2 regions of the Desemzia sp. C1 genome follow, and region 1 is predicted to be linked to the other one. Evidence: riboswitches for the same ligand, from Rfam matches in the RefSeq annotation. Region 1 holds a riboswitch; the other holds the start of a gene.
What was found. A riboswitch is a leader RNA that binds a small molecule or an ion and turns the genes downstream of it on or off. The one in region 1 is predicted to bind S-adenosylmethionine.
Positions count from the first base shown of each region.

Region 2: linked by a shared signal. The riboswitch ahead of metK (methionine adenosyltransferase) and the one ahead of LMF32_RS04605 (hypothetical protein) in region 1 are both predicted to bind S-adenosylmethionine.

Region 1 is NZ_JAJIZP010000003.1:847,032-861,687, reverse strand. It holds gene LMF32_RS04620 (NmrA family NAD(P)-binding protein) at 1-441, shown strand, start outside; gene LMF32_RS04615 (NADP-dependent oxidoreductase) at 1,048-2,049, opposite strand; gene LMF32_RS04610 (metalloregulator ArsR/SmtB family transcription factor) at 2,260-2,601, shown strand; SAM riboswitch class I at 2,874-2,976, shown strand; gene LMF32_RS04605 (hypothetical protein) at 3,054-3,275, shown strand; gene LMF32_RS04600 (hypothetical protein) at 3,564-3,821, shown strand; gene istB (IS21-like element helper ATPase IstB) at 3,915-4,664, opposite strand; gene istA (IS21 family transposase) at 4,661-6,211, opposite strand; gene LMF32_RS04585 (DEAD/DEAH box helicase) at 6,737-9,610, opposite strand; gene LMF32_RS04580 ((deoxy)nucleoside triphosphate pyrophosphohydrolase) at 9,607-10,008, opposite strand; gene LMF32_RS04575 (DUF262 domain-containing protein) at 10,376-12,109, shown strand; gene LMF32_RS04570 (DUF1398 family protein) at 12,379-12,771, shown strand; gene LMF32_RS04565 (nitroreductase family protein) at 12,932-13,531, shown strand; gene LMF32_RS04560 (FAD-dependent oxidoreductase) at 13,715-14,419, shown strand; gene LMF32_RS04555 (hypothetical protein) at 14,511-14,656, shown strand, end outside.
Region 2 is NZ_JAJIZP010000003.1:1,747,555-1,762,210, forward strand. It holds rRNA gene LMF32_RS08870 (23S ribosomal RNA) at 1-2,469, shown strand, start outside; rRNA gene rrf (5S ribosomal RNA) at 2,550-2,665, shown strand; tRNA gene LMF32_RS08880 (tRNA-Val) at 2,677-2,752, shown strand; tRNA gene LMF32_RS08885 (tRNA-Lys) at 2,754-2,826, shown strand; tRNA gene LMF32_RS08890 (tRNA-Leu) at 2,868-2,952, shown strand; tRNA gene LMF32_RS08895 (tRNA-Thr) at 2,976-3,051, shown strand; tRNA gene LMF32_RS08900 (tRNA-Gly) at 3,055-3,126, shown strand; tRNA gene LMF32_RS08905 (tRNA-Leu) at 3,164-3,252, shown strand; tRNA gene LMF32_RS08910 (tRNA-Arg) at 3,261-3,334, shown strand; tRNA gene LMF32_RS08915 (tRNA-Pro) at 3,365-3,438, shown strand; tRNA gene LMF32_RS08920 (tRNA-Ala) at 3,449-3,521, shown strand; tRNA gene LMF32_RS08925 (tRNA-Met) at 3,550-3,623, shown strand; tRNA gene LMF32_RS08930 (tRNA-Ile) at 3,646-3,719, shown strand; tRNA gene LMF32_RS08935 (tRNA-Ser) at 3,755-3,844, shown strand; tRNA gene LMF32_RS08940 (tRNA-Met) at 3,880-3,952, shown strand; tRNA gene LMF32_RS08945 (tRNA-Asp) at 3,988-4,060, shown strand; tRNA gene LMF32_RS08950 (tRNA-Gly) at 4,066-4,136, shown strand; tRNA gene LMF32_RS08955 (tRNA-Ile) at 4,145-4,218, shown strand; tRNA gene LMF32_RS08960 (tRNA-Ser) at 4,264-4,351, shown strand; tRNA gene LMF32_RS08965 (tRNA-Glu) at 4,391-4,462, shown strand; tRNA gene LMF32_RS08970 (tRNA-Ser) at 4,509-4,598, shown strand; tRNA gene LMF32_RS08975 (tRNA-Met) at 4,635-4,707, shown strand; tRNA gene LMF32_RS08980 (tRNA-Asp) at 4,743-4,815, shown strand; tRNA gene LMF32_RS08985 (tRNA-Phe) at 4,832-4,904, shown strand; tRNA gene LMF32_RS08990 (tRNA-Gly) at 4,915-4,985, shown strand; tRNA gene LMF32_RS08995 (tRNA-Ile) at 5,003-5,076, shown strand; tRNA gene LMF32_RS09000 (tRNA-Glu) at 5,106-5,177, shown strand; gene LMF32_RS09005 (hypothetical protein) at 5,279-6,082, opposite strand; SMK box riboswitch at 6,242-6,328, shown strand; gene metK (methionine adenosyltransferase) at 6,326-7,513, shown strand; gene LMF32_RS09015 (class I SAM-dependent methyltransferase) at 7,557-8,123, opposite strand; gene LMF32_RS09020 (phosphatase PAP2 family protein) at 8,139-8,810, opposite strand; gene LMF32_RS09025 (LysM peptidoglycan-binding domain-containing protein) at 9,079-11,928, shown strand; partial or broken gene nagE (N-acetylglucosamine-specific PTS transporter subunit IIBC) at 12,334-13,791, shown strand; gene LMF32_RS09035 (arginine deiminase) at 14,254-14,656, shown strand, end outside.

The DNA.
Region 1 (14,656 bases):
GGTGATGGAAAAATGGCTTATATTTCAAGAAAAGATTGTGCCAAGGCGGTAGCTCATGCATTGATTGCGGAAGATCTTCACCATACTGTTTTAGATATCAATGGAAAAGAATTATTAACGATGAGCGAATTTGTGGAAATCGGTAATCAAGTGACAGGCAACAATGTCACTTATCAAGCCATCACAGACGAAGAAAATTACCAAATATTTGATGCAATGGGTGTTCCGAGAACGACTGAAGGGAAATTCAAAAAAGGTTCTGAAGCACCATACTCTTCAGATGGCATGGTCACTTTTGCTCAAGCCATCCGGGAAGGTAAAATGAACAACTTTACAGATGATTTTAAGAAACTGACGAATGATGAACCTATTTCAGTTCAATACATGTTTGAACATGCGGACAAATTTCAAGTTGGAGAACGTCATTCTAAAGATGATTAAATTTTTCAGAAAAATCAAAAGACTAACAACCGCTAAATAGTTGTTAGTCTTTTGATTTTGGGGTTATTTCCCATGATAATGTTTGTATTTATTACCGTTGCTGCACGGTTAAGGGTCGTTGCGACCAAATGTTTTTCGCTCGGATAAATTGATTAAGATTAGCGGGTTGTTCCATAGCCAAAGGTATGTTTTCTGGAGTAGAAAATGGACGTGGTTACGTTCCCTAATGCTCTAGGGTAGTACTACCACCATTTATCCATTTGCGGGAATGGTTGTTCAATATCTTTATACAACTGGCTAAATAGCATGATATCGTCCATATCGTCAAAAATATTATCATAGAAGGTATTTAAATCGTCAATAAGAAATTGCATTCTGAGACTTAATTTTATATGTGTTGCAATCAAATCCATCCCATCGTCAATATCTTTTGTAGCTGCTTTTGTTGGCTGATAATACTCGTGCTCGGAGCTTTCTTTTATGGCAAGAAGAACTTCGCTTTCGTCAACAACAGATTCATCATAAAGAAATTTTAAGTCGTGTTTTTTAAAGAAAACTTCTTCAAGTATATCTATGTTTGAGAAACCGCCCGCTAAGAAAGCTCGCCTATCCTTTTAACTTCACAATTATTTTTCCTTTAGCTTTGCCAGACTCTGAATAGTCCACCGCTTTTTGTATATCATCAAAAGGAATGACTCTATCAATGATTGGAATAATTTTTCCAGCTTCAATAAGTTCTCGAATGATTTCTAACTGTTTGCCACTCGGCTTCATAAATAAAAAGTGGTACTCAACTTGATGCTTTTTTTCTAGTTTAGTAAGTTTGCTGGAGGCAATTCTGAAAAGAAGAGATTTTATAACGCCTGGTTTATATTCTTTTGCAAAACGTGCATTAGGTAATCCAGAGATAGAAACGATTTTTCCACCTGGTTTTAGTATCTTAAACCCATCTTCTAAACTTTTTCCGCCTAGTGTATCATAGACATAATCATAGTCAGTTAATTCTTCCTCGAATTTTTGGTTTCGATAGTTGATAATCTGATCTGCCCCTAATTCTGAGACTAAGTTTTTTCCTGCATCACTAGCTGTTGTTGCAACATAGGCTCCTAATTCTTTCGCGAGTTGAATCGCAAATGTACCAATACCTCCAGCCCCTGCTTGAATCAAGACTTTATTACCAGGTTTTACTTGCATGATGTCATGTAAAGCTTGATAGCTGGTCAATCCAACAAGTGGGATTGAGGCAGCTTCCTCAAAAGAAAGATTTCGGGGCTTTAATACGATTTCCTCTTCATGAATAGCTAAGAATTCAGCAAAAGTTCCTATTTTTGATTTACGAGGACGCCCATAAACTTCATCCCCAACGTTAAACTTCTTGACCTCTTTACCTACTTTTACGACTTTACCTGAAAAATCATTTCCTAATACAAGCGGCATATTGTATTTTAATAACATTTTTAACTTTCCATCTCGAATTTTAAAATCGATCGGGTTAAGACTGGCAGCATAAATTTCCACTAATACCTCTTTGTTAGAGATTTCTGGAATTGGAAGAGTCAATGGTTCTAAATGCTTTTGTTTATAATGGGAAATACCCATTGCTTTCATTTGTTGAGTCAAAATATATTCCTCCTGAACCGTTCTATGGTTTAAACATTTAAACTAATGAACATAATAGAGATTATTTTTAAATTTGTCAACACTAAACTTTTGAAGTAGCAGTTGAAGCTAGCAACTAGCGTATGGACAGGTGCGTTGACAGGAACTATGTTAGATGGTTTAATAGTTTAGACTATTGAACAGAAAGAGAGCATAAAAATGAATAAACAGGATTATCACAGACTTAAAGTTGAATTTGATGACATAAAAGATTTTCTTTTAGCGTTGGGCGATGAAAAAAGACAATTGATTCTTATTGCATTATTGCATCAAGAATCATGTGAAGGTTTACGCGTAACCGATTTAACAGATATTACAGAACTGTCACGGCCTGCAGTGTCTCACCACCTAAAGATTTTGAAACAAGCGGGCATTGTTGATATACGCAGTGAAGGTACGAAAAATTATTACTATCTTTCAAATATGGCAAAAGAAGTAAGCAAACTAAAAGAACTGACCGAACATGTCTTGGTGCTTTTAAAAGAAAAGGAAAAAAACTGAGGGAAAATTCTTCTTGTTTTGACAAATAATTAATAAGGAAAGGGTAGGAATAAGTAGTTTTGTTAAGAATAACTTATTCCTACCCTTTTTGTTGTATAAAAACTGGTGTACTAGATTAAAACAAATTTGGCTGGTGTGTGGCAATACAAACTTAGAGACTTTAGTAAACATTGAGTTTGAAAATATGTGTTGACGTCAAGTAGAAATTAGTACTATCTTAAACTTGAAACATAAAAAGTTTATGTTATACTAATTTTACAATAGAATAGTAAAGCTTATTAAGAGCAAGTGGAGGGAATTGGCCCGTTGAAGCTTCAGCAACCGACCTTAAGGCACGGTGCTAAATCCAACAAGTGTGAACTTGGAAAATAAGACCATCATTCAAGCGAACACTTCTTAATTACTAAGTGACGCTTTTTTTATTGCAAAAAATAAAAGGAGATGTTGTTGTAATGGAAGTAACACCAGTTGAAGTAAAACAGTATTTTAATGATTTTAAGAAAGAAGTTTTGGAACGACAAACCCATTGGGAAGAAATTGATCCTAGACCACACGCTGTAGGAGTTTTTGTACGTTTACGGAGATTGACTTGGTATGAAGAGATTCTTCCTAAAATCGAAGAAGCTATCGCGCTAATAGAGGATATTGAAGAGAAACAACTGTTTATAAAATAATAAGTGTGAAAAGCGAGAGTGGAAAAAAGCCGCTTAGCTCATACCACTTCAAGAATCATGCTCGGATGCTCGTAGATCATCCGAGCATGATTCGTAAAAATTCAGGAGTTGAGAGTTGTTTCCCTGCTCTACTTTTTTCATTGCGGCCCATATTTTTTATTGTCCTTTCTGTGATGGTTGAGAAATGAAAGATAGACCGTTGATATTGATAACAAAATCGACTGTGGTATTACATTCTGCTAAGTTATTAAAATTGGACGGATGACTTAATTATAGCCACTAATTGTAATGAAGTATTTGACGCTGACCAGAAAAAAACTGCTAGAGAATAATCAGATTTACCTGATAGAAGAACGGATCGTTGGACTGGAAGGCACAGATGAAGAGCTTCAAGGCGTTATCTTCGAAAGCGGAGAAAAAATCAGCATATCCCGTGATTTCTGTACGATACTATTAGATAAACACTTTTCATTTATCGACTCATTAGATATCAAATTAGGTGAAGCAGGATTCGTTATTACAGATTTTTGGATCGAACGAATGTAAAAGGCATTTATGTGTTGACGTCAAGTAGAAATCGGCAATTTATGCTAATTAATTTTCCACACATTCTGCTTGATAAGTTTCGGCACTTTTTTGTTACGTAAACATGCTTTGACGGTTCTTCATTCGATAACTCTCATCATTCATTTGAACAACCTCTACGCGATGAAGGAGACGGTCTAGTATAGCCGTCGCAATCCCCTCATCTCCCAGTAGTTCTCCCCACTGATCTGGACTTTTGTTGGAAGTGAGAATAATTGAACTTCGTTCATATAAGTGATTGATTAAGTGAAAAAATTGGTTCGCTTCTCGTTGATCCATAGCCATATACATCAAATCGTCAATAATAATTAAATCAGCTTTCTTAATTCGACCTAATGCCAATTGAGATTTTCGAGTATACTCGCTTGTTTTCAGTATTGTCATCAGTTCTCCCATTGGGAGAAACATCACTTGATATCCTTTTTCAATAGCTTCTAATCCCATTCCTATTGCCAAATGCGTTTTTCCTACACCAGGGGGACCAAGCAGGATAAGGTTATATTGCTGTTCAAGCCAATTCATTTCTTTTAGCTGTTTCATTTGGCGCTCTGTGAGGCTTGTTTGTTCACTTAATTCATAAGCCTCAAGTGTTTTATGATAAGGGAATTTAGCCCATTTTAATCGCTTTACTTTGTTTTTCTCTTCGCGTTTAGTCAATTCAAAAGTAAGTAGATGATCTAAAAATTCATGGTACGTCCAAGACTGTTGTTCTGCTTCTCGCATAAGAGTGGGAAGCTCTAGCGATACTTCAGCTAAACGAAGTTGCTTAAAGGCTAGCTGAAGAGGTTCGAGACCTGTGCTCATCTTGTTTCACCTCCTAAAAGTTTTGTGTACTCGTTAATGGAGCGAGTCGAAACTGTGATAGGTGGAGTAGAGGGATTCAGAGAAGTCAGAGGCTCTTCTAGTGTCGTTTGGCGAATAGTAGGCGGTTTTTGACTAGCTATGTATGCCGCGACATCTCGGAAGTCATTCGCACTCCATAATTTTTCTACAATACATTTTTCTAAAGTGGTTTCTCGTACTTCAGGAAAGTCTTGAATGGCTTTTTCCAAGACAAGAAACTGGTCTCGAGCGTATCTCTTATGACTGGCAATGACTTTGTCAATAAAAAAAGCGGCTCTTTGCTCATCCTCAAATAAATGAATCATAGCTTCTCGATACTTTTTGATGGTCTTTGAACGATCTCTTCCATGGTTCCTTTTCTTAATCAATTTCCCTTTCTCCAACGAAATCGAGTGTCTAGTAATTTCTTCTCCACTAAGGTCATTTAAAATCACTAATTCTTGGTCATGAACACTCAAGATAACTTCATTAGAACCAACGGTTTGATAGGTTCCTAGAGGAACTGAATAACGATTTCCTTTGAAGCGAATCGTATTGTCTTTCCCGATTTTTGCTGTTATACTGGCATCAAAAGAAATTTCTTTGCTTTTAAGAGGAGAGACTGGTTTCAAGTGTGCTTTTTCCAGAAGGAACACTGAATCGGGTCTCTTTTTTGTCGTTCCATGCACTTTGTGATTTCCTGTTCGGTCTAACCATGCCCGACATTTCTCGTTCCAATCATCCAGTCCGTTGTACCGTCTATTTTTTGCGAAGTTCGTTTTTACATAACCGACTACACGCTCAATTTTTCCTTTTGTTTCAGGATCCGCTGCTCGGCATAAGTAAACTTCAAACCCACGGGTTTGTTGGTATGACTTAAATTCATGCGTTAATAACAGATCGCCAGCATTTTCATGGACGGCAATGATGTTGTCTTGATCATACATAATTTCTTTTGTTATACCGCCAAAAAAACGAAAAGCTTGTTCATGACAACGGATCGCATCGGTTGTTTTAAATGGACGATCTAACCACTCTACATATTTGTAGCGGCTATGACCCAACACAAAACAGATAAAGTATAACTTTACTTTTTCATTAGTCACTGTTTCTTGCCATATCTCGCCCCAATCCACTTGGATTTGCTCTCCCATCTCTACTTCAGGAATAGCCTCATATTGACGGACTTGTTTCTGTTTCGGTAAAGAGTACCGGTCTCTCAAGTCGGTTACGAAGGACCGTACGGTACTGGATCCAATATTCAGTTTGGGATACTCTTCTAATAACCAGTCTTCCACTTGTGCTGCAGATAAGTCGGGGTGTTCTTTTAACCAATCCACAATAGTCGTTTCATAGTGGTCCAACTTTTTTTTCCTATTTTGAAGAGAGTGGGTCCACTGGACCATGTCTTCAAAATCCATAGTTAAGTATTTCCTGACAGTATCTCTATGAACCCCAACCTTTCTTTCAATCTGGCTTTTATTGAATCCTAATCGATTCAATCGGTGTATCTCATAGTATAAGTTCATTTTTGTTTTGTTCACCTTTCATCCTCCAATTCAAGTTATACCATTCTAGTATAATCGAACTGGGTGTTTTTCTGAATAAAAAGTGCCGAAACTAATCAAGCAATAATTGTTGATTCTAGTTTAGCATTCACATTTATGCTGCAGGAGAAATCACGGGACCCACTCAATTGATTGTTTCTGCCAGCCAAGGGCATATGGCAAGTTTATGCATTATAAATGAATCAAGCGAAATAGCTTTTCATAGTAAATAAAGACGTCTGATATTTATTCAGCGCAAAAAGAATGGCTTTATGCTATTCTTTTTTGTGTCTAAAAATCGAATCCATCGGCTAGTCATTCAGAGTTGATAAAATAATGCAGGGCAGCAACCCTCTAAAAACTTAAACTTTTAGAGGGTTGCTGCCGTTTGGCAATTCTTTTATATTTAGATACATTAAATGAGCATCACTAATGGCTAAAATAGCAAAAAACTACGGTATGAGTTAGTAAATACTAAGATAATAAACGTATTTTTTAATTACTCTATTACTCCTGACCAGCCTCTAAATACCGATAAAGATTAACATCAATCGGTACTAAAAACTTCAAAAACATTTCTACCACTTTCTTCTTTTCGCCGTTTTGTAGAGGTTTTTCTAATTCAATGATGGAATCTTGTACAGGTTTTACTTCTCCAAGGTAATAAAATTCTGTTCCTTCGTTGTCTGATTTCTTCGCAAATACACGAATGTGCCATTTTTCAGCTTCCTTTAGCTTCTGTACTTCTGGAGAAGTCATCGTTCTAGGAGACTTCGTAAACCACTTCATCGTGGAATAATCGATCAACTCATCTTCGTAAGCCATTTGGGCACCTGAGAAGGTTTCGCCTTTTTTCAGAGTGACGAAAATGACAAATTCATCTTTGCTTGAGGTATATCCACCCACATTTTGATCCACCATTTGTTTCTCCCAGTTCAACAAACGCAAAACATCTTTTCGTTTGTATTTTTGGTAACGCGTTAAGGGTTCGGTAGAAGAATACTCTTTAGATTTTAGTAATCCTGTTTCAAGAATATCATTCATCAAATGTGTAAAATAGTTGTTTTCCATCGCTTCTTTAAATGAAGGCGACAAAGATACTCCTGTTTCTACTCGCTCAATAAAAGCTTGTTGTTTATATAGAGCGGCTGCAGAACCAGTGTAAAAGCTTAAATCTAAAGTATTAAGGACAGAATGGACTGTTTCTTCATCTGCTAGAATTCCGTGCTTTGTAAATAACTCTTTGATCCTTGTTAATGAGGTACTTTTTGCTGGATCCCTCATCAATCGTTCTAACAAAACCAATTCTTGCTTTCTCTTTCCTGGTAACAGTTCCCTTGAAGCGATCATTAAGAATCGATTTTCTATCTCAGAAAGGCTTCCTTCGTTTTGTTTGATGTTGACTAGAAAATCGTAATAACTATTTTTCTTATTGGCAACCAGCAAAGGATCAATTGTGTGTTGCTCTTCGAAATCTTTCAAGTACGGTACCCGTCCAAGGCGATTATAAAGCAATTGGAATGATTTTCTTAATTCGTTCATGCTGTCCATAGAAGTTTGATTGATGGACGAGAAGATCTGTTGTTTGGCGATTTTTTCAAAGTTAATAGAAGAAACGCCTGAAATAAAATTCGTATCAAAGGTGTCTTTGCGCAAATTATTCTTATCTCTAGACACATCACCAGATAAAGCCATTGGAATCATGTAATTATTTTTGTAGTTACCAATAAAATCAATCACCGTGACGAATTCTTTCGAAGGATCTTTTCTTAATCCACGTCCCAATTGTTGGACAAAGATAATACTTGATTGAGTGTTCCGAAGCATGACTACTTGGTTGATTTTCGGAATATCAATTCCCTCATTAAATACATCTACAGTAAAAATGTATTCAATCTCGCCATCTTCTAACCGTTCGACTTGTCTTTCTCGTTCTTCTAACGAGTGTTCTCCAGTTAAATAGGAACTAGGATGTCCTTTTTGTTGGAACAAAGCAGATAACGTTTTAGCTTCTTCTTTGCGGCTACAGAAAACCAACCCTTTAGGGATATTGCCAGAACATCCATAATAGTCAAGTTTTTCTAGCAAATAAGTGACGCGTTCTTCTTCAATCAAATACTTCAGATCTGTCGACTCAGAAATCAGTTCTCCATCTTTTACATAATCGGTTACTCCAAAATAATGGAAAGGAGACAGCATATCTTCTTCCAATGCTTCTTGAAGACGGATTTCATAAGCGATGTTGTAATCAAACAATTCAAAAATATTGAAGCCATCTGTTCGCTCAGGAGTTGCTGTCATGCCTAATAAAAAGTCTGGTTGAAAATAATTCATTACTCGATGATACGAAGGAGCGCCAGCTTTATGGACTTCATCAATTAAGATGTAATCAAAGTGGTCCTTAGCAAATTGTTGTAAGACTAGATCTTTAGAAATAGTTTGGATTGTAGCAAATAAATAAGTGGCTTCTATTTCTTTTTTGTTTCCAGAGAGAATACCGTAGTCTTCATTTTTTCCACCAAGGATCTTTTGGAAATCACTTTTAGCTTTATTCAATATTTGTTCTCGATGAACAATAAATAAAACCCTTTTAGGCTTAGCTTGTAACACATCAAAAGCGGATAAGTACGTTTTTCCCGTTCCTGTAGCAGAAATGACTAATCCTTTTTTAGCGCCTGTAGCTCGTAGTTCTTTAAGATTAGATAGAGCGGTTTGTTGCATGCTATTTGGCACGATATAGGAGTTCGACTCATCAATAAGAGTTGGGTCTTGGATAATGTTGACTTCTTTATAATAGGTTGTTGGTTGATAAGTCCGTTTATAGTTGCGAAGCCAATCATCATTTAATACTAGAGCCGCTTGCCATTCTTGTTCCATATGTAATTGAATCTCTTGGATCATTTGACCGTGGTCATAAGAAGTTAAGCGCACATTCCACTCATAGTTGACCTTTAAAGCGCTCATGGTCAAATTAGAACTCCCGATAATGAAAGAATGATATCCCGATTGCTTAAATAAATAGCCTTTGGAGTGAAAACCTTCCTTTTTGGAAATGCGAACTTCTACATTAGGAATTTTCATTAAGTCTTCAAAGACAGCAGGTTGATTAAAGGCTAAGTAGATAGAAGTCAAAATTTTCCCTTTGATTCCACGGAGATGAAGGTCGGCTAGTTGTGTTTTTAGTGCTGCAAGACCGCTTTGAGTTAAGAAAGCTACTGAGAAAAAGAATTCTTCGCAGGTATCCAATTCATTTTGTACTACATTCAGCATATATTGCTTTTTCTTTGTATCATTGATGATGATTTGAGGATCATATAAAGATCCTTCAGTTTTTTGATCTATAAAGGCTTTTTTTAATGAACGCTCTAACATATCTGTCATTCTACTATTCCCATTTCCATTAATTTTTCAACAGCTGGTATATCTGCTGGTGCCCATTCTAATTGATTTAATTCTTTAGGTTCTAACCACTCTACAGCAATGTGTTCAGTCAACTGTGGCGTCCCTTTTTTCAAGAAGCAAATAAAAGTGGTTAAGTGGACTAAACCAAAGTCATATTGGTAACTGGTTTGTTCAAACACATCAGGTTGTACATCCACTTCAATAAGGAGTTCTTCTTGAAGTTCTCGTATCAAGGCCTCTTGAGGGGATTCCCCAGCTTCTATTTTCCCACCAGGAAATTCCCACAAATAAGCTAGCGATTTGCTTTCGCCTCTTTGTGCACACAGGATTTTCCCGTTTTCTATTAAAACAGCGCCTACAACAGTAATTTCCTTCAATGGATTCACTTCTTTCTGTTCATTTCATATATCTATTTTATCATATTACTTTTGATCTTAAGTATGAAGCACTGAAATCAATTTAAATCAGACATACTTAGGGAAGAAAAAGTATGATTTATTGTTATACAAAGCTGTACTTCATGTTACTAAAATTAGTCGATATAAAAGAGAACACCGATGGAATTTGTATCATTTTCTATTGGCGTAAAGAAAATTACATATAAAGATGGTATAATCTTTATAAAATAAAAGACATAATCTTTCAATTTTACATCAGAGAATACTGAATCTATACGTTTATAGGACAAGATAAGTAAAAGATAAGGAGCTGTATTACCAAGTGAGTACATATGAGACAAAAAATATGGCGATTTCATCATTGCTAACAGCAATTCGAGACGGCAACATTGCCATTCCAGAAATTCAAAGACCTTTTGTATGGAATAACATAAAAGTACGTGATTTGATGGATTCAATATATAGAGGTTTTCCAATTGGTTTTATTATAACTTGGAAAAATGCTGATACTCGTTTAAAAGATGGCAGTATGTCAATAGGTAAGAGCGTCATTATTGATGGACAGCAAAGGATCACAGCCATTACTTCAGCTATGATTGGACAAGAAATCTTGAATAAGAAGTATCAAAAAAGGCGGATTAAGATCGCTTTTAATCCTATTGAAGAAAAATTTGAAGTTTGGACACCTGCTATTGAAAAAAGTAGCAAATGGATTCCTGACATCAATGTTTTATTTTCAGAAACCTTCAACCAATGGCAATTCGTCAATGATTTTGTTGGGAAAAATAGTGATGTAGATGGGAATCAAGTTGGGAATGTTCTAGCAAAATTAATAAACATGAAGAACATGCAAGTCGGTGTAATTGAACTCAGTAATGAGATCGAGATTGATGTAGTGACAGAAATATTTACACGTATTAATTCTAAAGGAGTTAGTTTGTCTCAATCAGACTTTGTAATGTCTAAGATTGCATCGAACGATGAATATGATGGCGTAAATATTCGAAAAGCAATCGATTATTTTTGTCATGCTATGGAAAGCCCGAAAGACTTTGCAAATATTAAAAATAATGATACGGAATTTGTTCAAAGCTCGTTATTTGATAAAATACAGTGGGTAGAAAAACAGAAATCTTACGCATATATACCAAAATATGCAGACGTAATAAAAGTTGTTTTTGCCTATAAATTCAAACGTGGGAAAATTGGTCAGTTAGTTCAGCTATTGTCAGGAAGAGATTTTGAATCTAAAGAAAATCGTGAAGAAATCGCAGAAGAAACCTTCTTAAAATTCAAAGATGGAGTAGTTGATTTTTGTAACAAAAATAACTTTGAAAATTATACGATGATTCTACATTCAATGGGAATTTACAATTTTAACTACATACGATCAATCAATTCCTTAAACTTTGGTTATGCTCTATATCTATTATTGAAAGAAAAAGGGATAGAAACAGAAAAAAGAGATAGAATCATACGTCGTTTTATTATGCTGTCTCTACTAACACAGCGTTTTTCAGGTTCTAGTGAATCACAAATGGATTATGATATAAGACGATTTAACGAAAATAATGCTGAGAAGCACTTATCAAATATTGAAGCAGCAGAATTGTCTGATGCATTTTGGCAACATACTCTTATTCAAAGACTGGAAACCAATCAAATAGGACCAATTCATTATATCTATTTGTTTGCTCAAATTAAGAAAAAAGATAACGGTTTTTTGTCAGCACCAATAAGTGTTCAATCGATGTTAGAAATGCATGGGGATATACATCATATTTTCCCTAAGAACTACCTGCGTAAAAATGGAATCAATGATAAAAAAGATTACAATCAAATAGCAAACTACGCTATGGTTCAAAAAGAAATTAATATTCGAATCAGTGATAAAGCGCCTAAAGACTACTTATCCTTATTACAGATGCAAAAAGATTCAGCGGAAGTTAAAGAAAATTTCAAGGAAAATGCAGTCCCATTGACGTTGTTCGATATGGACGTGAAGGATTATCATCAATTTTTAGAGCAGCGAAGAAAATTGATGGCAAATAAGATAAGAGAATACTATAAAGATTTATAGTTAAGAGAGTTCGTTTTTGAGTATAGATGATATAGAGAAATATACTCAAGCTACTTAATAAAAAGTTTTTAAATATGAATTGCTCCTGTTAAGTAGGTAAACAAATAAATAAAATATTTTTTGCCATGCATGACAGGTGTCATGCATGGCTTTTTGTGCAGATACAGAATAGTAAATGTTATTTTTGATATCAATTTTTTAGTAAGCTATGATGAAATTAAACTAGTATCATCAAAACTTTGATGGTCCATTAAAAGGAGCGTATACAAATGAGTCTGGACTATAAGGAGATTGAACGGGTAGTAGAGGCAGAATCTAACGCCGGTGAATTTGCTCAGGTAATGCAAGGACTCAAAAGGTTAGGTGTTCAACGATACGACTATTTTGTTGCTGAAGGGGTATATCATTATTATGATGAAAAGAGTTTTGTCGAGCTGAAAATGAATGGAGTACCAAAAGAAGTGGCTGATCGAAGCGATATTGAAGCCCTCAAGTCGGCTGTGAAAACCGCACAATCAGGAGCAATTGATTTTGAACGGTTTTGTGAGCTAGCTGGAAAAGCAGGCGTTCCATTTTGGACGAGCAATTTAGTAACGAAAGAAGTAACGTATTTTGACAACCAACATCATTTACTACATCTAGAACCAATCCCAGGAGTGTAAGATAAAAGGGATAAGTCTTATCAATTTGTGAACTGAATAAAAATAGTTAAATATTATTTCGAATTCGATATATTCGGTGTTGACTTACTTCTTTTTGTTTGTTAAACTTACTATTAATAAGTGCTAAACAAGCAAATAAACTTTTAAAGGAGATTTATACATGACTCAATTTACAGATTTAATCAAACAACGCCGTACGGCTTATGCAATTGGAAAAAACACGGAATTATCAAACAAAGAGATCGCTGACCGCATTCGCGAAGTAGCACAACAAATCCCAACGGCTTTCAACAGCCAAACAACTCGTTTAGTAGTTGTATTTGGAGAAGACAACGTTAAATTATGGGACCACATCTTAGACGTTCAAAAAGACGTTATGGAAGGCGACATGTGGGAAATGATGTCAGGAGTAATGCAAGGCGCTAAAGCTGGCGTTGGTACTGTATTATTCTTCGAAGACCGTGATGCAGTTACAGGAGCACTAGGCGAAAACGAACGCGCAACTGTATACAAACACCACCACAGTGCAAATGCACAATACGGTATCTGGTTGGCATTGACTGACTTAGGTCTAGGTGGAAGCTTACAACATATGAACATTGGCTTTGAACAAGGCTTTGACAAATCAGTAAAAGACATGTTCAACTTACCAGCATCATACGAAATGATCGCTCAAATGCCATTTGGTTCAATCGAAGCAGAACCAAATCCAAAAGAATTCATCGACAGCAGCGAACAAGTTCGCGTAGTTGGAGAGTAATCAAACGATTCGCTCTTTGATACTTAAAGCATCTGGCTCCTTTAAAAAGGGGTTCAGGTGCTTTTTTTCGTAGTCATTTAGTTAAATCACCCAGAGTTGACAGCACATAAGACTGCGCCTACAATCCGTGTAAGAGTTGCTTACATACTAAGTATTCATCTGATTCATTGAGGAGGAAAGATGATGGACTTCAACGATGTAAAAGGCGTGGTCAGACAAGGCGAACTTCCGATTGAAAGTGTTGAAAATCCTTATGGTGATTACTATATCGTCAAGATCAAAAATGATGCCGGATTAACATGGGTTCCGGGAGAACACGGCGTTTATACATTGCCCAACAAACAAATCGAAGGCAGGAAGTACCGCTTGTTTTCAGTAGCTTCGATACCAGAAGAGGGATTCTTATTGATTGGGACACGAACGGGAAAAGAGATCAGCAGTTTCAAGAAAGCGTTAGTGAGTATGCAGCCAGGAGAAAAGATTACGATACGAGGTCCATTTGGCTGGATGAAAGTGAAAGACGAGAAGTCTCCCATCGTGATGTTCGCGAGCGGAGTCGGGATAACGCCATTTCGTGCATTGTTGAAGCAGCTGGAATTCGATACTCGTCGTCCAATTGAAGTCGTTTATTCCTCCTCAAAATATTATCTCTTTGGTGAGGAAATTGAAAAGATTGTCCAGAACAATCCGGTGATCCATTTGCACAAAATGACCTCGCGAGAAGAAACTACTGCAAAATTGGATGAACTCGCTTTAAAATACGGGGATACCGCCTATTATTTCAATTCAGGATCACCTGCTGTATTGAAGTTCGTCAAAAAACGCTATCGAGAAAAAGGAATCTCTAAAAAGCGTATTGTTTCGGATACATTTTTTGGAGCGAAGTAACGAAACTTTCACTAGTTCTTTCTCTAAAAAAGATTATAATAACAGAGTAAGTACCGAAAGCAAATCAGCGATCAAGGAGATGGATTTCAGGATGGGACTAGAAGACAAAGACTTTATTTTGCGCCAAGTGCAAGAGTTAGCAGAAGGGATCGGCAAATTTCTTGGAAAAGAGTCGATCAAAGAATTGATCAATTACGATCAGTCACAAGAAGGCGCCTTGTCAGATGAGGATATCGA
Region 2 (14,656 bases), 900 kb from region 1:
CGGGAGGACCATCTCCCAAGGCTAAATACTCTCTAGTGACCGATAGTGAACCAGTACCGTTAGGGAAAGGTGAAAAGAACCCCGGAAGGGGAGTGAAATAGCACCTGAAACCGTGTGCTTACAAATAGTTAGAGCCCGTTAATGGGTGATAGCGTGCCTTTTGTAGAATGAACCGGCGAGTTACGATTACATGCGAGGTTAAGTTGAATAGACGGAGCCGTAGCGAAAGCGAGTCTGAATAGGGCGAATGAGTATGTGGTCGTAGACCCGAAACCAAGTGATCTACCCATGTCCAGGTTGAAGGTGTGGTAAAACGCACTGGAGGACCGAACCCACGTACGTTGAAAAGTACGGGGATGAGGTGTGGGTAGCGGAGAAATTCCAATCGAACTTGGAGATAGCTGGTTCTCTCCGAAATAGCTTTAGGGCTAGCCTCGGAATGTAGAATCATGGAGGTAGAGCAACTGTTTGAACTAGGGCCCCTTATCGGGGTACCGAATTCTGATAAACTCCGAATGCCATTGATTCATGTCCGGGAGTCAGACTGCGAGTGATAAGATCCGTAGTCGAAAGGGAAACAGCCCAGACCACCAGTTAAGGTCCCGAAGTTTATGTTAAGTGGAAAAGGATGTGGGGTTGCTTAGACAACTAGGATGTTGGCTTAGAAGCAGCCATCATTTAAAGAGTGCGTAATAGCTCACTAGTCGAGTGACCCTGCGCCGAAAATTTACCGGGGCTAAACATAACACCGAAACTGTGGATAGAACCATTGGTTCTATGGTAGGAGAGCGTTCTAAGGGCGTTGAAGCTAGATCGTGAGGACTAGTGGAGCGCTTAGAAGTGAGAATGCCGGTATGAGTAGCGAAAGACGGGTGAGAATCCCGTCCACCGAATGACTAAGGTTTCCTGGGGAAGGCTCGTCCTCCCAGGGTTAGTCGGGACCTAAGCTGAGGCCGAATGGCGTAGGCGATGGCCAACAGGTTGATATTCCTGTACCTGTTTGTTTTGTTTGAGCAATGGAGGGACACAGGAGGCTAAGAAATGCGTGCTGCTGGATATGCACGTCCAAGCAATGAGTCTTGAAGTGAGTGAAATGCTTGCTTCTCTAAGGATGAGTTGTGATGGGGAGGGAAATTAAGTACCGAAGTTTCTGATGTCACACTGTCAAGAAAAGCTTCTAGTGAGAAACAAACAGCCCGTACCGCAAACCGACACAGGTAGTCGAGGAGAGAATCCTAAGGTGTGCGAGAGAACTCTCGTTAAGGAACTCGGCAAAATGACCCCGTAACTTCGGGAGAAGGGGTGCTGACCATTGGTCAGCCGCAGTGAATAGGCCCAAGCGACTGTTTATCAAAAACACAGGTCTCTGCTAAATCGAAAGATGACGTATAGGGGCTGACGCCTGCCCGGTGCTGGAAGGTTAAGAGGATGGGTTAGCTTCGGCGAAGCTCAGAATTGAAGCCCCAGTAAACGGCGGCCGTAACTATAACGGTCCTAAGGTAGCGAAATTCCTTGTCGGGTAAGTTCCGACCCGCACGAAAGGCGTAACGATTTGGGCACTGTCTCAACGAGAGACTCGGTGAAATTATAGTACCTGTGAAGATGCAGGTTACCCGCGACAGGACGGAAAGACCCCATGGAGCTTTACTGCAGTTTGATATTGAGTGTCTGTACAGCTTGTACAGGATAGGTAGGAGCTATTGAAGCCAGGACGCCAGTCTTGGTGGAGGCATTGGTGGGATACTACCCTTGCTGTATGGCCACTCTAACCCTCGACCATGATCTGGTCGGGAGACAGTGTCAGACGGGCAGTTTGACTGGGGCGGTCGCCTCCTAAAATGTAACGGAGGCGCCCAAAGGTTCCCTCAGAATGGTTGGAAATCATTCGTAGAGTGTAAAGGCAGAAGGGAGCTTGACTGCGAGACCTACAAGTCGAGCAGGGACGAAAGTCGGGCTTAGTGATCCGGTGGTTCCGCATGGAAGGGCCATCGCTCAACGGATAAAAGCTACCCTGGGGATAACAGGCTTATCTCCCCCAAGAGTCCACATCGACGGGGAGGTTTGGCACCTCGATGTCGGCTCATCGCATCCTGGGGCTGTAGTCGGTCCCAAGGGTTGGGCTGTTCGCCCATTAAAGCGGTACGCGAGCTGGGTTCAGAACGTCGTGAGACAGTTCGGTCCCTATCCGTCGCGGGCGTAGGAAATTTGAGAGGAGCTGTCCTTAGTACGAGAGGACCGGGATGGACACACCGCTGGTGTACCAGTTGTTCTGCCAAGAGCATCGCTGGGTAGCTATGTGTGGAAGGGATAAACGCTGAAAGCATCTAAGCGTGAAGCCCCCCTCAAGATGAGATTTCCCATCACGTAAGTGAGTAAGACCCCTGAGAGATGATCAGGTAGATAGGTTGGAAGTGGAAGTCTAGTGATAGGCGGAGCGGACCAATACTAATCGGTCGAGGACTTAACCAAGATTTTAGGTGGATTCAACGGATCCGAACGAATGCGATATTAGACAAATCCAGTTTTGAGAGCGCAAGGTTCTCAATATGTGTGGTGATGATGGCAAGAAGGTCACACCTGTTCCCATGCCGAACACAGAAGTTAAGCTTCTTAGCGCCGAAGGTAGTGAGGGGTTTCCCCTTGTGAGACTAGGACGTTGCCACGCATAGTTTTTTTGGAGGTTTAGCTCAGTTGGGAGAGCATCTGCCTTACAAGCAGAGGGTCAGCGGTTCGAGCCCGTTAACCTCCACCATGAGTCATTAGCTCAGTTGGTAGAGCATCTGACTTTTAATCAGAGGGTCGCAGGTTCGAATCCTGCATGACTCATACTAGTTGTATCAGCTAGTATGTTGCCTAATTTAAGATATGCGGGTGTGGCGGAATTGGCAGACGCACTAGATTTAGGATCTAGCGCCGCGAGGCGTGGGGGTTCAAGTCCCTTCACCCGCACCATATTTTTATTGGTTGTAACATCAGCCGGCTTAGCTCAGTTGGTAGAGCATCTGATTTGTAATCAGAGGGTCGAGGGTTCAAATCCTTTAGCCGGCACCATTTGCGGAAATAGCTCAGTGGTAGAGCACCACCTTGCCAAGGTGGGGGTCGCGGGTTCGAACCCCGTTTTCCGCTTTCTAGTTATGCTAGAAACAATAACTTGTTCATTAAAGCCGGGGTGGCGGAACAGGTAGACGCACAGGACTTAAAATCCTGCGGGTAGTGATATCCGTGCCGGTTCGATTCCGGCCCTCGGCACCATTTATTTTGCACCCATAGCTCAATTGGATAGAGTACTTGACTACGAATCAAGCGGTTGCAAGTTCGACTCTTGCTGGGTGCATCTCTTTTATAGAGTGTTGCAAAAAGTATACGGGAATTAGCTCAGCTTGGTAGAGCACTTGGTTTGGGACCAAGGGGTCGCAGGTTCGAATCCTGTATTCCCGATTTCTTTCTAGGGGCCTTAGCTCAGCTGGGAGAGCGCCTGCCTTGCACGCAGGAGGTCAGCGGTTCGATCCCGCTAGGCTCCATTGTAACAAGCTTTCTTAATTTAATTATGGCGGTGTAGCTCAGATGGCTAGAGCGTCCGGTTCATACCCGGGAGGTCGTGGGTTCGATCCCCTCCGCCGCTACTTTAATTGAATAAAAGAACTTGGACCTTTAGCTCAGTTGGTTAGAGCAGACGGCTCATAACCGTCCGGTCGTAGGTTCGAGTCCTACAAGGTCCACTTTGATCTTTTGATTAGATTTTCCTTGTAACTATGGAGGATTACCCAAGTCCGGCTGAAGGGAACGGTCTTGAAAACCGTCAGGTGTGTAAAAGCACGCAAGGGTTCGAATCCCTTATCCTCCTTAACTCACTTTTGTGGGCAGAAACATTTATATTATCGCGGGGTGGAGCAGTTGGCAGCTCGTCGGGCTCATAACCCGAAGGTCACAGGTTCAAGTCCTGTCCCCGCAATATATTGCTCTATAAGCAATAGAAATAGCAACAATGGTCTCGTGGTGTAGGGGTTAACATGTCTGCCTGTCACGCAGAAGATCGCGGGTTCGATTCCCGTCGAGACCGTTTATGCGGGTGTAGTTTAGTGGTAAAACCTCAGCCTTCCAAGCTGATGATGGGAGTTCGATTCTCCTCACCCGCTTTTTTTATGGGCCTATAGCTCAGCTGGTTAGAGCGCACGCCTGATAAGCGTGAGGTCGATGGTTCGAGTCCATTTAGGCCCATTGCACCAAGTTTTTCTTGGATGTATAACAGCATATATGTGGTTTGGGGAAGTACTCAAGTGGCTGAAGAGGCGCCCCTGCTAAGGGTGTAGGTCGCTAACGCGGCGCGAGGGTTCAAATCCCTCCTTCTCCGTAAGTTTTAGCACCATTCCATAATATGATAAGAATTAAAGGCCCGTTGGTCAAGCGGTTAAGACACCGCCCTTTCACGGCGGTAACACGGGTTCGAATCCCGTACGGGTCATAAGGTTTCATTACCTTATCAAATCAAATAGATTAATTGTTATACCGGAGGATTACCCAAGTCCGGCTGAAGGGAACGGTCTTGAAAACCGTCAGGTGTGTAAAAGCACGCAAGGGTTCGAATCCCTTATCCTCCTTAACTCACTTTTTGTGGGCAGAAACATTTATATTATCGCGGGGTGGAGCAGTTGGCAGCTCGTCGGGCTCATAACCCGAAGGTCACAGGTTCAAGTCCTGTCCCCGCAATATATTGCTCTATAAGCAATAGAAACAGCAACAAAGGTCTCGTGGTGTAGGGGTTAACATGTCTGCCTGTCACGCAGAAGATCGCGGGTTCGATTCCCGTCGAGACCGTTTTAACTGAATATAAGGCCCGGTAGCTCAGTTGGTAGAGCACTTGATTGAAGCTCAAGGTGTCGGCAGTTCGACTCTGTCCCGGGCCATAACTAAAATGCGGGTGTAGTTTAGTGGTAAAACCTCAGCCTTCCAAGCTGATGATGGGAGTTCGATTCTCCTCACCCGCTCTTTTTTTATGTCTTCAGGGCCTATAGCTCAGCTGGTTAGAGCGCACGCCTGATAAGCGTGAGGTCGATGGTTCGAGTCCATTTAGGCCCATTACCTTATGGTTAAAAATAATTAATTAAGGCCCGTTGGTCAAGCGGTTAAGACACCGCCCTTTCACGGCGGTAACACGGGTTCGAATCCCGTACGGGTCATGCGATAAAAGCTGACGACGTCATAATGACGCCGTCAGTTTTTTTATTTTGAATGGAACAAACAAAAGCATCCTTTTTATGAGGATGCTTTTTGCTGCACATTATAGTAGGTAAAAAGAAATGGTTTCAATAAGAGTAAAGACAAATAGATAAGTCATTTGATAAAGGAACAGTGTTTTTAAGCACAGTTTTTTTTCTTTTTTACGATGGATCATATTTATAAAATGAAGAATAAATGGAACAGTGAATAGGAACAATACTAACAAGTAACCAAAAGTGCTGGCGAGTAAAAAGATAGTTGTCAGATAAATAAGTGTAATCAGGATAAGTGTCTTTAAAAGGAAATCTTTTTTCAATATAGGTTGCTGGACAGTTGTTTGCAGGTAATACGTATGCATCTCTACCAAAATATTGACCAGGACCAATGGAATGCTCCATTTTAATAACTCCAGCGGTAAAAAGTGAACTTGAGTAAAGAAACTCAAGTAGGTAATGATTCCGCCTTTAAAAAAACTGACAACTAAAATGGTCAAATTGGACCACCCTATACTTTTAAGATAATGCTGGAAGTGCATGATTAGACTATAGAGAATAGTTAACAATGCTACTAAGTAATTCGTTGATACAGCAAGTGTACTAATCAGCACAAGATTAATGATTTCTAACAGGATAAATGGAAGAGTGAGAGTGCTCTTAGCAAACAGTTCATGTTTGGACAAATACGACTCAATATAGTAGTTCGTAAATAAGTATAGGTATAACAGGAAAAAAACGGAGCGATTAAAAGTGTTATATTGTAAGGCATATACTGTTCCTATTATTAAATAACTAAGTGGTCTAAGAAAAACCAGTACAATAGGATTGTATAAAAATTGCTCAATAAAGTGTTTAAAAGTTTGTGTCACTGAGAAGCTCCTTTCTTGAGGTAACATTATATTCAAATAGGTAATGAGTGCAGTGGATCATTTTCTTATCTATCATACCAAAAAAATACAATGGATAAATAAAAAGTTTTTCATAGACCAATTGACGTATCATTTTGTATCTAATTGTGATAAACTGTATAAGGTTTGCAAAAGGATTCCCGATAGGATTCACTTTGAATAGTGGAGAAGCCTTGTAACCGAAAAAACAAAGGGGGATATCTAATGTCAGAAAGAAAATTATTTACATCCGAGTCCGTATCAGAAGGACATCCGGATAAGATTGCGGATCAAATAAGCGACGCAATTCTTGATGCCATTTTAGAAAAAGATTCAACAGCTCGTGTAGCTTGTGAGACAATAGTCACAACTGGTTTAGTTTTAGTAGCAGGAGAAATTTCAACTACTGCTTATGTAGATATTCAAAAAATCGTTCGTGATACCGTTCGAGATATTGGATACACAAGAGCAAAATATGGATTTGATGCAGAAACATGTGGTGTACTTGTCGCAATAGATGAACAATCGGGAGATATTGCTCAAGGGGTCAATGATTCAGTTGAATCTAGAGAATTGAATGATGATGAGTTAAGTCAAATAGGAGCTGGAGATCAAGGATTGATGTTTGGTTTTGCTATCAACGAAACACCAGAATTGATGCCGTTGCCTATTTCGTTAAGTCATCGTTTAACAAGAAAAATTGCAGCTTTACGTAAAGAGAATGAGATATCTTACTTACGACCTGACGCTAAAGCACAGGTTACTGTAGAGTATGATGAAGCAGGGAAACCAGTTCGAGTGGATACTGTGGTTATTAGTACCCAACATGCTCCAGAAGTGGCTTATGAAGAGCTAAAGCAAGATATGATTGAAAAAGTGATCAAACAAGAAATTCCTGCTGAATTGTTGGATGCAGAAACAAAATACTTTATTAATCCAACGGGTCGATTCGTTATTGGTGGACCACAAGGTGACGCTGGGTTGACAGGACGTAAAATTATTGTAGATACTTACGGTGGATACGCTCGTCATGGTGGAGGAGCTTTCTCTGGAAAAGATCCTACAAAAGTTGACCGTTCAGCAAGTTATGCTGCACGATACATTGCGAAGAACATCGTTGCTGCTGGTTTAGCAGATAAATGTGAAGTGCAATTAGCTTATGCTATTGGTGTAGCTCAACCCGTTTCTATTTCGATTGATACATTTGAAACGGGTAAAGTTTCAGAAGCTAAATTGATTGAAGCTGTTCGTTCTAATTTCGACTTGAGACCTGCAGGTATTATTCAAATGCTTGATTTGCAAAGACCTATCTACAAGCAAACTGCAGCTTACGGTCATTTTGGCAGAACAGATATTGAACTGCCTTGGGAAAAGACGGATAAAGTAGATGTATTAAAAGAATTATTAAGTTAAATAAAAAAGAGATGGATATTCCATCTCTTTTTTATTTTGCCTCTTAAACTAGTTTTTCAACAGCCAACAAAAATGGCGGGTAATTTTTTTGATTTATAAACCCATATTTCAATGTACTGTATTCTTTTTGAGGCAATTGCGAAACGTATTCAAGTACAGCATCTTTTTCTTCTTCTCCGCCTTCGTGACCATAATAGACAACAATAATCAATAAGGAACCTTTTCTTAGCAACGGTAGGAGAGTAGAAATAGCTTTTAGTGTCGTTGAACTTCTAGTAATGATCGATTTATCGCTTTTAGGTAAATAGCCTAAGTTGAATATAGCTCCAGAGACGGGAGTTTTGGGGTCAATGATTTCACCTAGTGTTTCATGACCTTGTTGGTATAACTCCACTTGCTGATGTAAATTTGTATAAATCAATTTTTCTTTAGTCGTTTCTATGGCTTTTTTTTGGACATCGAATCCGTAGACCTTACCGTTAGTTCCGACCAATTTAGCTAGTAGGACGGTATCTGATCCATTTCCTACAGTAGCGTCTACCACGATATCTCCTTGACTGATAGTATTTTTCAATAATGTATGGCTGAATCGTAAAGCATTTTCAAGCACTTATGAACACTCCTTTTATTTACTTCGACTTATAACAGTCTTCCACTTAGGGTATGTTCCAATCGTAAAGCTCAACCAGGCAGCACCGGCTGAAAAACCTCCGATAACATCTGTTGCAAAATGTACACCAAGATAGATGCGACTTATTCCAATAAGCAAGATAAGAACCGCTGCAAAAATAAATAAACCAATACGCAGTTTTTTTTGACGAATAATTTTAGTAAGCAGAAATAAAATCCCACCATAACAAATCATAGACCCCATTGAGTGCCCACTCGGGAAGGAGAGTCCCCCTTGTTCCACCAAATGTTCAATAACAGGCCGAGCACGTTGAAAAATCACTTTTAAGAGTTGATTCAGTAGGCCTGCTCCCAGAACAGATTGTACAACTAACCATAAAGCTGCTGAACGATTTTTGTATCTCCAAGCACACAAAACAGCTGTCAAAAGGACGAAGAGGCCTAAAAAAATGGTTCCTCCCAAGTCAGTTAGAAAAATAAAAAAAGGAGTCAGTGTTGGGTTTCTCAAAGATAAGATAGGTTGACCAATGCTGCGATCGATAAATTGAATAATCTCCTCGCTTATTGAACCGCTTAAAACAATTAAAATAAAAGGGAGCGCTAAAATCAAACTCCAAACATACCAAGGATAACGCTTCATAAATGTAGATGATTTAGTAGATGTCATAAGTTACCTGCTTTCTGAATATACTCCATTTAGTTTATCATAATTTTGAATAAACACTTCACTAAAAGTTCTTATTTTATATACAAAATAAGAGTGAAATTTCAGTTATAATAGAGCCAGATGTTTATTTGTAAAATTACATTCGTGTGACAAATGTTAAGTTTAACAAAACTATTTTTTTAGGGTTCATTTATAAAAGATTACCGTTATAATTAGATTATCTATCGTAAAATGTTGAAGGATTTATTCATAGGAGGGACCTACTTTGGTGATAACTAGAAAAGAAAGAATTTTCTTAGTAGAAAAAGAAAAAACAATGCAAAAGAATCTGTGTTCTAATGCCCGATTAAAAAAAGGCACTGCACTGTTTAGCACGTCTTTATTACTAGGTTTACTAGCATTTCCTACATATACTGAAGCTGTTGAAGCTAATGGAACCGAAGCTGATAACAGTAAAACAGACACTATTGAAGTAGAACAAAACAACACCGTTGCTGAAGGCAATGAAGTGGCTGTTGAAACAGAAACTAGTGAAACTGCAACAGTAGCTGTCGAAAGCCCGTTAGAAGACCAAGAAACTGCAAAAGAGCAATTATTAGTAGAATTGAAAAAGTTAGTGACTCCAGAAATTTTTAACTCGATTGATTTTGAAAAATTATCAATTGAAGAAGTGGATCAATTATTAGAGGAAGCTGTAAATACTGCAACAGAGACTGACAACGCTACAGAAAAAAATGAAATTGAACCAGCATTTGAGCAGGAAGCTCCAGCAGAAACAGATAAGGAAGTCGTAACTGAAATACCTGCTAATGAAGCTGTAGATATTAATGGTGAAGCAAAAGAACCTGCTGAAGTAGAAGAATCTACAAAAGTTGTAGAGGATAAGGCTGCCGAAGAGGTTAAATCAGCTCCTGTAAAAGAAACAGTCGTGAAAACTGAGCAAAATACACCAGCACCTTCTAAAGCCAGAATGATGGTGGCAACTACATCAACAGATGTGAAAGAAGAAAAAGCTGTAACGACGACTGCTGCTAAAAAAGCTGCGCCAGTTGTTCATGTCGTTAAAAGCGGAGATACTTTAAACAAGATCTCTAAACAATATGGTGTAAATGTAAATGATCTTATAAAGTGGAACAATATTTCTGATAAAAATGTTATTCGTGTCGGACAAACATTAACTGTTAACCAACAAGCTTCATCTGCTCCTAAAGAAGAATTAAAAGATATCAATAAATCTCAAACACCGGCACAATTCATTGAAACGGTAGCTTCTTTTGCAAGTGAAATAGCAGCGAAAAACAATTTATATGCATCTGTAATGATTGCTCAATCAGGATTGGAAAGTGGTTGGGGAGGAAGTGCTCTTGCTAAATCGCCAAATCACAACTTGTTTGGTATCAAAGGTTCATATAATGGCGAGTCCGTTACGATGTACACAAAAGAATACTCAACGAGTACAGGCTGGATCAACATTCCGCAAAACTTTAAAAAGTATCCTTCATATGCTGAATCTTTCCAAGATAATGCAAACTTACTAAAAAGAGGAACTTCATGGAATCCCGAATTTTATGCTGGAGCTTGGGTCAGCAATACTTCTAATGTTTACGAAGCTACAGCTTGGTTAGAAGGTCGTTACGCAACAGATCCAACGTATGCAGCAAAATTAAACAATTTGATCAACGAATACAATTTAACTCGTTTTGATGTGAAGCAATCTGGAGGTTCAAATGGAAACACTCCTGCTCCTTCGATTCCAGAAACACAAAAACCGGTTGATAACGGCAATAATAATACAGAGAATACGAGTCAGTATACTGTTAAATCTGGAGATACATTATCAGCGATTGCAAGAAGATACAACACAACTGTAGCGAAATTAAAATCGTTGAATAATTTAAAATCCGATACGATTTATGTAGGCCAAAAACTTGCTGTAAATGGAGCTGTTAAAGAAGAAATTAAACCTTCAACTGGAGGAAACGGCTCTAACACAGGTTCGAATACTTCAAGCAGCTATACGGTTAAATCTGGAGATACGCTGTCAGGCATTGCAAGAACATACAGCACTACAGTAGCTAATTTGAAATCGTTGAACAAATTATCATCTGATACAATTTATGTCGGTCAAAAATTAGCTGTTAGTGGTCAGGTTAAAGAAGAGACAAAACCTTCTGCAGGAACTCCTTCAAACAATACTGGATCAACCGCTACTCAACACACAGTTAAAGCTGGAAATATATTGTCTGGATTGGCTAAGCAATATGGAACAACAGTAGCTAATTTAAAATCGGTGAATAACTTAAAATCTGACACTATTTATGTGGGTCAAAAGTTAGTAATTAAAGGTACAGCTAATACAGAAACTAAACCAGCACCATCTACGGGTACTGGGTCTAATACTGGAACAAGCAGCTATGCAGTTAAATCTGGAGACACGTTGTCAGGTATTGCAAGAAAATACAATACTACTGTAGTGAACTTGAAATCATTGAACAAGCTGTCATCCGATACGATTTATGTAGGTCAGAAGCTAACTGTTAGCGGAGCGGTTAAAGAAGAAACCGTAAAACCTTCAGCTCCAAGTACTGGTTCTAACACTGGGACAAGCAGCTATGCAGTCAAATCTGGAGACACATTGTCAGGTATTGCCAGAAAACACAATACTACAGTAGCTAATTTGAAATCGTTGAACAAATTGTCATCGGATACCATTTATGTGGGGCAAAAGTTAACGATTCAAGGAACAGCATCTTCTAACTCAACGGCTCCTGCTCCAAAACAAGAAACAGTTGTCAGCAATCTGGATGTCAATTACACTGTCAAAAGTGGTGACACATTAACAGCAATTGCTAATAAATACAGTGTTTCGGTTTCAGATTTGAAATCATGGAATAAATTAAGTTCCGATACGATTTATGTAGGTCAAAAATTAGCGGTTAAAGTAGGAACGTCTACAACTGTTAAACCTGTTGCTTCAAACAGCAAATATACAGTAACAAGTGGAGATACGCTATCAGGCATTGCTTTAGCTAATAAAGTTTCTATTGCTCAATTAAAACAATGGAACAACTTAAGCTCAGACTTGATATTTGTAGGGCAACAATTAACCGTGAAGTAAACACAATTTCGAAAATACCAATCAGCAAATACACAGCAGCAAGTTCATGTCTAAAAGATGTGACCTTGCTGTTTTTTTAATTGGTATACATTAAAATAAAACGCTTACTACATAACTGTATCACATGAAGTGACCCAGAAAAACCTAGGTGTCGGGTTTATTCGAATACGTATTCAACAGCAGAACATTGGATTGACATTAATCTGCTGGATTGGTATGATTTCATTTAGAAAGTGATCACATGAATCAAATGTTATTAGTGCATTTATTGCTAGATTTAATACTCGTGAAAAAGAACTTATTCATCGATTTTATTTTTTGAAAGTGATTTACTTTACTACACAAAAGGAGCGAAGAAAAAAACAGTCACCGGTCACTTAGGTTAGAACATATTGGAGGAAAAAAATGAAGGCTTACTTACAAAGATTAGGCAGATCATTGATGTTGCCAGTTGCTGTATTACCTGCAGCAGCAATATTAATGGGTATTGGATATTACATAGATCCATCTGGTTGGGGCGGAGACAGCGTGATTGCTGCTTTTCTGATCAAATCGGGTAGTGCACTTATTGATCATATGGGAGTTTTATTTGCAGTAGGAGTCGCATTAGGAATGTCTAAAGATAAAGATGGAGCAGCAGCGTTAAGTGGACTAGTTGCTTGGCAAATCGTTACGGTGTTGCTGGATCCTAAGTCTGTGGCTATGCTGCAAAGTATTCCTATTGAAGAAGTTGATTTAGCATTTAAAAGTATCGAGACGCAATTCATTGGGATTTTATCTGGATTGATCGCAGGAGCATTGTATAATCGCTTCTACAATGTCAAATTACCTCAAGCATTAGCTTTCTTCAGCGGGAAGCGGTTAGTGCCAATCGTAACCTCATTTGTTATGATGCTGGTATCTATGGCGCTGTTATTTGTATGGCCGCCAGTTTATAATTCATTAGTTACTTTTGGTACGACAATCAGTGGTTTAGGAGCAGCAGGAGCGGGACTATATGGTTTGTTCAATCGTCTGCTGATTCCTACAGGATTGCATCATGCACTAAATTCTGTATTCTGGTTTGATGTAGCTGGTATTGCAGATATCAATAATTTTTGGGCAGGTACTGGCGTAAAAGGAGTTACCGGCATGTATCAAGCTGGGTTTTTCCCGGTTATGATGTTCGGTCTTCCAGCTGGAGCTTTGGCAATGTATCATACAGCTAAAACAGCTAAAAAGAAAACGACAGCATCATTAATGATGGCAGCAGGATTTGCTTCTTTCTTCACCGGTGTAACTGAGCCGTTAGAATTTGCATTCATGTTTGCTGCTCCAGCATTGTATGTAACACATGCAGTATTGACAGGTCTTTCGTTATTTATGGCTGCTGCTTTCCAATGGACAGCCGGGTTCGGTTTTTCAGCTGGTTTAGTGGATTATATATTGTCATTCAATTTGCCGTTGGCTAATCAGCCGTATATGCTGCTGATTCAAGGATTAATTTTTGCTGCTGTTTACTATTTCTTGTTCCGTTTCATTATTCTTAAGTTTGATTTAGCTACTCCAGGACGTGGAGATGAATTAGCAGAAGACATGCAAGAAAGTGAAACAGACAGCATTTCTTCTAGACTAAGCTCTAGAGATGAACGTTTTAGAAAACAAGCCGAGACGATTCTAGCTGGATTAGGCGGGAAAGAAAATGTTTCTTCTATCGATAATTGTGCCACTCGTTTACGTTTAGAAATCAATGACATGACTGTTGTTGATGATGCTAAAATCAAATCTGCAGGCATTGCAGGTATCAACAAAGTCAGTGATCGAAACATTCAAGTTATTGTAGGTACAGAAGTTCAATTTGTGGCAGATGAAATGAGCAAATTAGCTAAATAACCAACACAGAGAGCCTTTGTAAGTTAGAGTAGAGTCTAATCTTACAAAGGCTTTTTTGTCTATCAACTCATAAAAATACATTACAACAATCCTTTCAATAAAATACGTTTTATAAAAAATTCAATTGGTGTTTTCGCACAGCAAAAACAGAAATAAAAAATCCTAACAGTTGGAATTAAGCTTTTAAACAAAATAAAACACTTATTTTTTAATTCTGTACAAACTCTCATTAAAAAATTATCCATTTCTTATAGTTTATAATAATTGTATAAATACATTTTTTATGCAATTATTATAAACAAGAAATGGATTTTCATGCTTAAAACGTATATTTATAAAAAGTGTTTTTCATAGTGTGAGCAAATCGACATTTTGTTTGTACGTTTCATTTCCTTTATGGAGGTTGGAACCGCTATTATAAGGGTGTGGAAAGATAAATGAGGAGGATATGATATGACAAAACAGACAGCACCTATTCATGTAAATTCAGAGATAGGGAAACTAAAAACCGTCTTATTGAAAAGACCAGGAAGAGAAGTAGAGAACTTAACTCCTGAAATTATGGAGCGATTGTTATTTGATGATATTCCTTATTTAAAAGTGATCCAAAAAGAACACGATGAATTTGCAAAAGCTCTAGAAGACAATGGTGTAGAGGTTCTATATTTGGAAAAACTAGCAGCTGAGGCTATTGATGCCGGAAATGTGAAGGAATCATTTGTCGAAAAGATGTTGAGTGAATCGAATATTGAATCACCAAGTGTGTATGAAGGATTGAAGAGATATCTATTAGCTATGAAGACAGACGAAATGGTTATTGCCATCATGGAAGGTATCCGGAAAAAAGATGTTCATA